Regions from separate parts of the Dactylosporangium sp. NPDC000244 genome, predicted to be linked through region 1. Evidence: riboswitches for the same ligand, from Rfam matches in the RefSeq annotation. Region 1 holds a riboswitch; each other region holds the start of a gene.
What was found. Region 1 has a riboswitch for cyclic di-AMP ahead of ABT369_RS28640 (C40 family peptidase). Riboswitches for the same ligand answer to the same signal wherever they lie in the genome.
Positions count from the first base shown of each region.

Region 1 (3,333 bases):
GGAAGGTCACCTCGGCGAACTGTCGCGCGATCGCCGGATCGGTGCGGCAGAAGCTGTTGCTCAGCTCCTCGCCGAGCTCCGGCCGGTCGGCGTTGCCCATGATGACCGGGGCCATCGCCGCGGACCAGCCGAGATAGTTGCTGTCGAGGCTGTCCAGCAGCTCGTCGATCTCGCCGGCGCTGAAGCCCCCGTAGTAGTCGTGGTCGTCGATGTACCGAGGGGAAGGCCCGACGAGCACGAGCTTGGCGAACCGGTCCGGCTCGGCGTTCGCCGCGAGCAGCCCGATCATCGCGGCGACGGAGTGCCCGACGAACACGACCCCGCGCAGGTCGAGCTCGCGGAGAATCTCGAGGAGGTCATCGGCGTAAGCACCGAGCGACGCATACCGCTGGGCGTCGTAGGCGCCGAGGTCGGAGTTCCCGGCACCGACGTGATCGAACAGCACGACGCGATGATCGTCGGCGAACCGCGGCGCGACGAACCGCCACATGTTCTGATCGCAGCCGAAGCCGTGCGCGAAGACGATGGCCGGGGCGTCCTCGGGGCCAAGCAGCCTGATGTTGTTACGCTGCACTGCGCTCACGGCCCGTGACGTTACTCGTGCCCGGCGTGTGCGAACAAGGGCCTAAATGGCCTCATGGCCGCAGGCGGGCCGGCCGAATCCGGCCTTCCTGTGCGCATTTCGGCTGCTCGCGCCCACCGGCCGATCCGCTGCGGGGCAATCCGGGTACACCCGTTCGCCTGAATGCCGGCTCCGCTGTCTACACAGGACACGCCGGTCGCCGGGCACGGGCAGTGTCCACTTCGGAGCGTCGCCGGCCGGCGCGAGGACGGTGGCAACGCGGTCGCGCGGCCGTGGCATCATGCGCGGCATGGAGATTCTTCCGGGCGAGGGCGTGGCCCTGGTGAAGGTCGGCGAGCATCGCGACGTGGTCGAGAGCCGGATCGGGCCGCCCGTCCATCCGGGCCGGAGCAGCCGGGCCGTGTACGAGACGAGCCCGATGCTCGTGCTGACCTACACCGGCGACGAGACGGTCGAGCTCGTCGAGCTCGCCGATGGCGACGGCGACGGCGGCGAGGAGGTGTTCTTCGACGGCGTGCAGCTGACGTCCCGGTTCATGGACGACGTGGTCGCGGACCTGGAGGCGAAGGGCTACGAGTACGAGGAGACGGACATCGGCTACCGGTTCGAGCCGGGCTTCGCCGTCTTCTCGATGGGGTCGCGCTGGGCGCGCGATCTGGACCCGGACGCGGCCGAGGACGACCCGCGCCGGGTGGTCGAGGGGGTGTCCGTCGCGCCCTACGAGTACTTCGCCGAGCCGGCCGAGGAGGAGATCGAGGCGTACATCAGCAGCCGCCAGTCCGGAGGGAACCGCTGACCGGCGACGACGTCGCGCCGTCCTCACCATGTGCGACGGCGCCCTCGTCGTCGAACGCCCGCGGCTGCGCGCCGCGGACGTGGCCGGCCTGCCCGCCGGGCTCGGGCCGCTGCAACGCCTGCGGCTCGCCGCCGTGCCGTCACGCAGCGGCGACCGTAACCATCCGGACCGCCTCGACTGGACCGCCTCGACCGGACCACCGCGGCTCATGCATAGCTCGACTCCGCACGGCGCCCTCGGACCGAAGGGGACCCGGCCGGGCCGCCGAGGCGATCGGGAGCAATCGGGCGATAATGGATTCCATCGGCGCAACGTGATCTTTGAATCCACGTTAAGTGTTGCTTAGGGCGGTTCCGCCACCGAGACCTCGCCGATACGTTTGGTGCGGCCTGCCAGGTCACAGCCGCTCACCGAGGGCGGCCCGGGCAGGCTCCGTCGAGTCGTACGACGGCCCTGGCAACAGGCGCCGGCGCATGAGCCGGGGACCCACCCGGGGCTAGCCCCAGGGGTGAATCCGCGACCGTCACGGTCGTGGTAGGGCGAACCTTCTTCTCGCCCGAACCCGTCAGCTAACCCGGTAGGCGGATGCGAAGAAGGACACTTGCCGTGTTCATCCGACGGACGGCGCTGCGCTCGTTACTCATCGGAGTGGCGGTCGCGGCGATGGTCGCGCCGGCGTGTGCCGCACATGCCGACCCGACGCACGACGAGCTCCAGGCCCAGATCGACAAGGGCAATGCGGAGCTCGAGCACATCGTCGAGGACTACAACAAGATCAACGGCGACCTCGAGGCCACCCAGGCCTCGATCAAACAGCGCGAGACCGACCTCCAGCCGCTCGAGGCGAGCATGGACGCCGCCCGCGCCACCGCCGACCAGATCGCCGTCAACGCCTACAAGTCCGGCGGCAACCTGAGCTCCTGGTCACTGATGCTGGGCGCCACGTCGTCGGACGGCTTCTTCGACCGCGTCGGCACGCTGCAGCAGATCTCCCGCAACCAGCAGGCCGATCTCGCCAAGTACGCCTCGGCCAAGGCCGGCGTCGACGCCGAGAAGCAGCGCCTCAACGAGACCCTCGCGGCCCAGAGCCGGCAGAAGGCCGACCTCGAGGCGCGGCGCAAGCAGATCGAGGGCAACATCGCCAAGCTCGACGAGATGCAGCGCAAGGCCGACGCGGCCGCGGCCGCCGCGGCGGCGAAGGCGAAGACCCCGGTGAAGACGGCCAACCCGACCACGAACCCGGGACCGCCGCCGGCCGTCTCCGGCTCGGCGGGCAAGGCGGTCAACTACGCGTGGGCCCAGCTCGGCAAGAAGTACGTCTTCGGCGCCGCCGGCCCGGACACGTTCGACTGCTCGGGCCTGACCATGATGGCGTGGAAGGCGGCGGGCGTCACGCTGCCGCACAACGCCGCGCAGCAGTGGGGCAAGGTCAAGCACATCTCGCGGAGCCAGCTCGCCCCCGGTGACCTGGTGTTCTACAACGGCCTCGGGCACGTGGGCATCTACATCGGCAACAACCAGATCATCCACGCCCCCAACAGCCGCACCGTCGTGAAGGTCGCCCCGATCGACATCGACTCGCTCTACGGCTACGGCCGCGTGTAACCCCACAGGCGGGACCCGAGCCCGGCCGGGCACGTCGTAAGATCGCCGCCCATGGGCGACGTCGACGTGTTCGCCGGGCTCGATGCCGTCGCGTGGAAGCGGCTGCGGCACGCCTACGGCTCCGCCGCGGGCGTCCCCGCGATCCTGCGCGATCTCGTCGACCCTGACCCGGCCGTGCGCGAGGTGGCGCTCGACCAGTTCTACGGGGTCGTGCACCACCAGGGCGACGTCTACCGCTGCACCCTCGAGACGCTGCCGTTCCTCACCCGGATCGCCACCACGCCGGGGCTGCCCGGCCGGGCCGCGGCCGTCGAACTGCTGGCGAGCGTCGGCGGCGCGAAGTGGGACC
Region 1 is NZ_JBEPEH010000021.1:38,797-42,129, reverse strand. It holds gene ABT369_RS28650 (alpha/beta fold hydrolase) at 1-583, opposite strand, end outside; gene ABT369_RS28645 (hypothetical protein) at 873-1,379, shown strand; cyclic di-AMP (ydaO/yuaA leader) riboswitch at 1,834-1,978, shown strand; gene ABT369_RS28640 (C40 family peptidase) at 1,986-2,984, shown strand; gene ABT369_RS28635 (HEAT repeat domain-containing protein) at 3,036-3,333, shown strand, end outside.

Region 2 (3,333 bases), on a different contig from region 1:
CCCCTCCGCTCCGCTCCGGACCGCTCACGACAGCCACCGCTTCCGGCGCTTGTAGTGCTTGACCTCGCGGAACGAGTGGGCGGCGTGCGATCCCAGGTAGAACTCGCGGATGTCGTCGTCGGCGAGCAGCTCGGCGGCGGGCTTGTCGAGCACGACCTTGCCGTTCTCCAGCACGTATCCGTGCTCGGCGACGGAGAGCGCCATGGTCGCGTTCTGCTCGACCAGCAGCACGGCGGTGCCGGCCCGGTTGATCTCCACGATCAGGTCCCGCACCTGCTCGACCATGCGCGGGGCCAGGCCCAGGCTCGGCTCGTCCAGCAGCAGGTACTTCGGGTCGGACATGAGCGCCCGGCCCATCGCGAGCATCTGCTGCTCACCGCCGGAGAGGTAGCCGGCCACCGCCGCGCGCCGCTGCTTGAGCACCGGGAAGAGCCCGTACATGCGCTCCATCGCCTCGGCCGCGCCGCGGCGGCGGGTGTGGGCGCCCAGCCGCAGGTTCTCCTCCACGGTGAGCTCGGCGAAGGTGCGCCGGCCCTCCATCACCTGACTGATCCCGCGCCGCACGACCGCGGCGGGGCGCAGACGGTGGACGGGAGCGTCGCCCAGGGTGACGGAGCCGCGCGTCACGGCCCCGTCGTGCACGCCCAGCAGGCCGGAGAGCGCCCGCAGCAGCGTGGTCTTGCCGGCGCCGTTCGCGCCGAGGAGGGCGACGATCCGGCCCTCCGGGACGGCGAGGCTCACGCCCCGCAACACCAGCATCACATCGTCGTAGACGACCTCGAGGTTCTGGACCCGTAGCACGTGCGGACCCCCGAACTATTTGCACCGGCGGTGTAAGAAGTTAGGAGTATTTAACCCGCTTCCGCGTAGGAATCAAGCCCCGAATCTGTAACCGTCCGGCACCAATGTCACGGTCTGGCACGGGCGGCCAACCGGCGGTAATACGGACTTTTGGGGTAATAGATATCGAGCGGGACGCACGCCTTTCGCCTGCGAGATGATCACGTTAAGTTAGGCTCTGGCCTGCTCGGCAGTCCGCCGTCCAACCCGGACGGCGCCGGGCAAGCGCCGCCGAATCGACATCGCGCGCACCCGCCCCCGGGCGCGCGCGGCGAACCGGGGACCCGTGTTCTTCGGGGTGAATCCGCAATGCTGCGGTAGGGCGCTATCTCTTCCCGCCCGAACCCGTCAGCTAACCCGGTAGGCGGTGTCGGTGCAGAAGGGTCTTTCCTTGTCCACTGGACATCGTGCCCGCCGGTCGGTGCTGCGGACTCTGCTGATCGGGTTCGTCTCACTCACCGTGCTCGCACCCGCGACGGTCGCGCACGCGGATCCGTCGCTCGCCGACATCGAGGCTCAGCTCGACAAGTCGAACAAGGACCTCGAGGCCACGGTCGAGGCCTGGAACAAAATCAACATCGACCTGGCCGACTCCCAGAGCAAGGCGAAGACGCTCGAGGACAGCGTGGCGGCGACCAACGGCGCCGTCCAGGAGATCGCGATCGCCGCGTTCAAGACCAACGGCAACATGCGCAACCTCAACATCGTGCTCAACGCGACGACGTCGGGCTCGCTGATGGACCAGCTCTCGATGCTGCAGCAGATCACGCACCAGCAGCAGAAGAGCATCGAGGACTACAAGAACGACAAGGCCAAGCTGGACGAGACGATCGCGGCGCAGAACACGCAGAAGGCCGATCTCGAAAACCAGCGCAAGCAGATCGAGGGCGACGTCAAGAAGCTCGAGGACCTGCAGAAGAAGGCCAAGAACGCCGGCAGCACCAAGGTGAGCTCGCCCGGCACGACCAACGCCAAGGCGCCCGTCGTCGACGACGCGACCCGGCAGAAGGTCGTCAACTTCGCCTACGCCCAGCTCGGCGAGCCCTACAAGTGGGGCGCCGCCGGTCCGAACAGCTGGGACTGCTCCGGCCTGACCATGGGCGCGTGGGGCGCCGCGGGCGTGAGCCTGCCGCACAACGCGGCCAGCCAGTGGAGCAAGGTGGCCCACATCAGCAGCTCCCAGCTGCTGCCCGGCGACCTCGTCTTCTACAACGGGCTCGGCCACGTCGGCATCTACGTCAAGCCCGGCACCATCGTGCACGCCCCGCACACCGGCGACGTGGTGAAGGAGGCGCCGATCGGCGTCGACAGCATCTACGGGTACGGGCGGCCGAAGGTCTAGTTCGTCGCTTGTTCGAAGGGCCGCTCTTCTCACCGAAGGGCGGCCCTTCATCATTGGGGCATGGCGACCTGGGACCCGCAGCAGTACGAGCGCTTCGCCGACGAGCGCGCCCGCCCCTTCCGCGAGCTCGTGGCGCGCATCCCCACCACGTCCGCGGTCGCCGTCGTCGACCTCGGCTGCGGCCCCGGCACGATGACCGCCACCCTCGCGTCCCGCTGGCCGGACGCGGCGATCCTGGGCCTCGACTCCTCGCCGGCGATGATCGCGGCGGCCGCGGAGCACCAGACCGCCCAGCTGACCTTCCAGCTCGCCGACGCGGGCGAGTGGCGGCCCCAGCGCGGCTCCCTCGACGTCATCGTGGCCAACGCCTCGCTGCAGTGGGTCGGCGACCACGGGACGCTGCTGCCGCTGTGGGCGGCGGCGCTCGACGACGGCGGCACGCTCGCCTTCCAGGTGCCGCTCTCCTTCGACCCGGGCATGGCCGCGGTGGCGGCACGGGAGCGCTGGGCACCGCTGCTGGCGGGCGCATCGGGCACCACGGGTCCGCGCTCGGCGTCGCCGGTGCTGAGCGCGGCCGACTACGTGCGGCTCCTTTCCGCGGCCGGCCTCACCGTGGACGCGTGGGAGACGACCTACTACCACGTGCTGCCCGGCGACGACCCGGTCTTCGAGTGGTTCAAGGGCACCGGCCTGCGGCCCTACCTCGACGCCCTCTCCGGGGACGACCTCGAGGAGTTCACGGCGGAGGTCAAGGAGCAGATGCGGCAGTTGTACCCGCGCGAGCCCTTCGGCACGATCCTGCCGTTCCCTCGCCTCTTCGTCGTCGCACAGCGGGCCTGAAACCTTCGCGGCTCCCGGCTCCCGGCTCCCGGCTCGCGGCTCCCGTTTTCCCGGCCCCGTCTCCCGGCCCGCGGCCCCGTCTCCCGGCCCGCGGCCCCGTCTCCCGGCCCGCGGTCCTCGTTTCGCGGCTCGTGGCTTGTCGCGCATCGGACATGGCCCCGGCCCCTGCCACGGCCGCGCGTACGTGCCGACCGCGCCATAACGCCGTTCCCGTTCGCGCGAATCGTCGCGCATCGGGCATGACCTGCGTCAAATGGTTTACATCAGGACTTGATCTCGATTCATACGCTGAGGCGCGTGAGTAAAACCTG
Region 2 is NZ_JBEPEH010000033.1:138,941-142,273, forward strand. It holds gene ABT369_RS39805 (ABC transporter ATP-binding protein) at 25-759, opposite strand; cyclic di-AMP (ydaO/yuaA leader) riboswitch at 1,060-1,221, shown strand; gene ABT369_RS39810 (NlpC/P60 family protein) at 1,262-2,182, shown strand; gene ABT369_RS39815 (methyltransferase domain-containing protein) at 2,243-3,022, shown strand; gene ABT369_RS39820 (Rv0361 family membrane protein) at 3,320-3,333, shown strand, end outside.
Region 2: another riboswitch for cyclic di-AMP. It lies ahead of ABT369_RS39810 (NlpC/P60 family protein); the one in region 1 lies ahead of ABT369_RS28640 (C40 family peptidase).

Region 3 (3,333 bases), on a different contig from region 1:
GGTGCTGGCGCTGGTCGCCGGGGCGGCCGTCGCGCTGCCGGGGTGGCCGGGGGGCGAGCCGGTGCCCGGCGCGTCCGGGGCGGCGGACGCGTCAGACGCGGGGGCCGGGGTCGGCGGGTTCGATCCGGTGCTGGTCCTGCGGCTGCGGCCGGGCTGGCTGCCGGACGGGGTCGCGGCCGACCCGAACCCGTCGCTGTGGGCGGCGCGGCAGTCCGAGCGGTACGCCGACCAGCCCGCGACCACCGACTTCACGATCTCGCTCTACGCGCCCGGGTTCGTGCCGCGCTTCCTCGACCCGGCCACGAAGGCGGACGAGCCGGCGATGCTCCTCGAACCCGCGGACTCCCTCGGCGGGCGTCCGGCGCAGTGGTACAGCGAACAGGCCCACCCCCAGCGCAGCGGGCTGCTGTGGCAGTGGGCGCCGGACGCGTACGCCAGCGTGGAGGGGATCACGCCCGGCTCGGCGGCGCAGGACCGGGCCGTGTGGCGCCACGTCGCCGAACAGCTCGTCACGAACGCGCGCCGGCCGGTGCCCGTGCCGGGATACGTCACGGACACGCCGGCCGGCATGGCGCTGATCGGCATGGACCGGGTCTTCGACCGCACCCGGCAGCGGTGGGCCACGGTGCTGGTCCTCAACCGCTACGCGTACGTGCCGCCGCCCGAGGGCCGGCCCCGGCCCGGCATCGAGGTCACGTTGACGCCGGGCGGAACCGCCGGCACGGTACACCTGGCCGACCACGAGGACGAGTGGACCATCGATCCCGTTCGCTGAGCGGCTCAGGCGATCGCGGCGACGACCTCCGCGGCCCGGCCGGCGTGCTTCTGGTACGCCCCCGGGTACGCGGAGCGCTGCACCGCCTGGGCCGCGGCCGTGACGCTCATGCTCTGCCAGCCCGACACCCGGGCGAGCGCCGAGTAGAACAGCGCGGCCGAGTGCGCCGGGTTCATGAGCTCGGGCACGCTGCCCCAGCCCTGGCTCGCGCGCTGCTGGAACAGCCCGACCGAGTCGTGGTCGGTCGAGACGGCGTCGTGCGGCAGCTTCATCGAGGACGGGACGGCCGGGCTGGCGACGTTGTAGAGGTCGCTCTCCTGCATCGCGGTGGCGACCGCCACGACGAGCCCCTTCTCGGGCACGCCCTGGGCGCGGCCCTGCCGGACGATCGCGGCCGCGTTGTTCATCTGGGTCTGGTTCAGCCCGGCGACCGGCCGCGGCAGGGCGGGCGGGGGCGGGGGGACGGGGGCGGGCGCGTCGGAGAGTGCGGCCTGCCCGTCGAGCGAGGACAGCACGAGCGAGGTGTCCTCGGTGTACAGCGGCGCGGGTGCGGCGGGCGCGGCGACCGGCGGGCGTGGCGCGCCGGCGGAGGCGGAGTGGCCGGCCGAGCCGGACGCGAGCAGGGTGGCGGACAGGACGACGGCGGACACGGCCACGGGCTTGACGGCCAGCAGTGATCGGCGGTGGCGCGGCTGGAATTGGCGCGGTAAAGGTTTCAGCAAGATCATTCCTCAGACGGATGCGGGCGCACGCCATCGGCACGATCCCGTGGTGCGAAAGGGATCGCGCGGCGGCGAGGCGAACGGTCAGCGGGTGGACACGGGCCAGGTCAGGTCCTGGCGATCACCCGTCCGAGGGAAAGACGACACAGGGCGTCGACGAGCACGAGAAGTTCTCCTTCCGGTGCCGCCTACCGGGTTAGCTGACGGGTTCGGACGGGAGGATTCGCCCTACCGTGACTCGGTCACGGATACACCCCAAGGACTGCGATGGGTCCCCGGCTCGCGACACCGAAGTGAGCGTCGCGACTCGACGGCGCCTGCCCGGTGGCCCCGCATTTTCGGGGCGCGTCGCCCGTGGCAGACCACCCGACAGTAACGGGGACTTCAGGACTCGGCCAGCCACAGCAACGGGATCCCACCCGGCGCACCGGAACGCTCACCGTGCGCTGTCACACGATCGGTCATCCCGCGCCCGTGCCGAGCGCCCTTGACCTGGTACATCGCCCGATCCGCCAGGCGCAGGGCGGCCCCGGCATCGAGCACCGTGTCATCGATCACGGCCGCCCCGACGCTGACCCGCACCCGCAGCACGTGCCCGTCGTGCACCACCGGCGCCGAGACGGCCCGCTCGACCCGGTCGACGAGCGCGGCCAGGCCGGCCGCGTCGGTGCCGGGCAGGTCGGTGGCGAGCACCACGAACTCGTCGCCGCCGAGGCGGGCCACGGTGTCGCCGGGCCGGACGAGCGCGCACAGCCGCTGGGCCACGGCGACGAGCACCGCGTCCCCGGCGTCGTGACCGAGCGTGTCGTTGACCGTCTTGAAGTCGTCGAGGTCGCAGAAGAGCAGCGCCCCGACACCGTGCCCGGACCGGGCCCGGCGGACCGCGGCGGCGAGCGGCGCGGCCAGCGCGTCGCGGTTGGCCAGGCCCGTGAGCGGGTCCCGGGACGCCCGGCGTACCAGGTCGGCCTCGGCCGCCTTGCGCTCGGTGATGTCCTGGACCTGCAGGATGCCGAAGGCGGGCGGACCGGCCACGATGGACAGCGTCGTGGCGACCCAGATCACCGTGCCGTCGCCGCGCACGCAGCGGATCTCGTAGTCGCGCACCTGGGTGCCCTTGCCCGTGGTCGCGACGGCGAAGGCGAGCCGGGCCAGGTCGAGGTCGTCCGGGTGCATGAGGTCGGCGATGCGCAGCTCGAGCAGCTCCGCCTCGGTGCGGCCGAGCAGCTCGCACAGGGCGGGGTTGACGCGGGTCATCCGGGCCTGGGTGGCGCCGTCGAGGCCGAGCATGCACATGCCCGTACCAGCGCCCGTGAAGGCCAGCCGGAAGGCCTCCTCACTGGCGGCGAGGTGACGGCGCTCCCGCTGCAGGGCCTCGACCAGATTGGCGTTGTTGATCGCGATGCCGGCCTGCGCGGCGAGCATCTCCAGCAGCTCGCGCTGCGGCGGCCCGGGCCGTCGGCCGTCGGTGGGCAGGTCGACGCCGAGGATGCCGACCAGCTCGCCGTCGGGCGCCCGCAGCGGGGCGAACAGGGCGTCGAGCGGGTGCCAGCGCTCCTCCTCGGGCACGTCCTCGAAGCCGGGCGCGGCGTCGGGCACCCAGGAGTGGATGTGATCGCTGTGCCGCTCGTGCGGGAGGTACCGCAGCTGCCCCCACGCCTCCGTGCGCCCGAGGTACTCGTCGAGCTCCGCCGCCGGGTACCGCGTCCCGAGCAGCGTCGCGCGCGCCTCCTCCGAGCCGGCCAGCGCGATCGCCTCGTACTCGCCCTCCGGGTGCAGGTAGTTGACCACGGCGACGGCGAACCCGGTCCCGTCGACGACGGCGTCCACGATGAGCTG
Region 3 is NZ_JBEPEH010000035.1:17,331-20,663, forward strand. It holds gene ABT369_RS40535 (hypothetical protein) at 1-775, shown strand, start outside; gene ABT369_RS40540 (hypothetical protein) at 781-1,425, opposite strand; cyclic di-AMP (ydaO/yuaA leader) riboswitch at 1,668-1,807, opposite strand; gene ABT369_RS40545 (diguanylate cyclase domain-containing protein) at 1,882-3,333, opposite strand, start outside.
Region 3: another riboswitch for cyclic di-AMP. It lies ahead of ABT369_RS40540 (hypothetical protein); the one in region 1 lies ahead of ABT369_RS28640 (C40 family peptidase).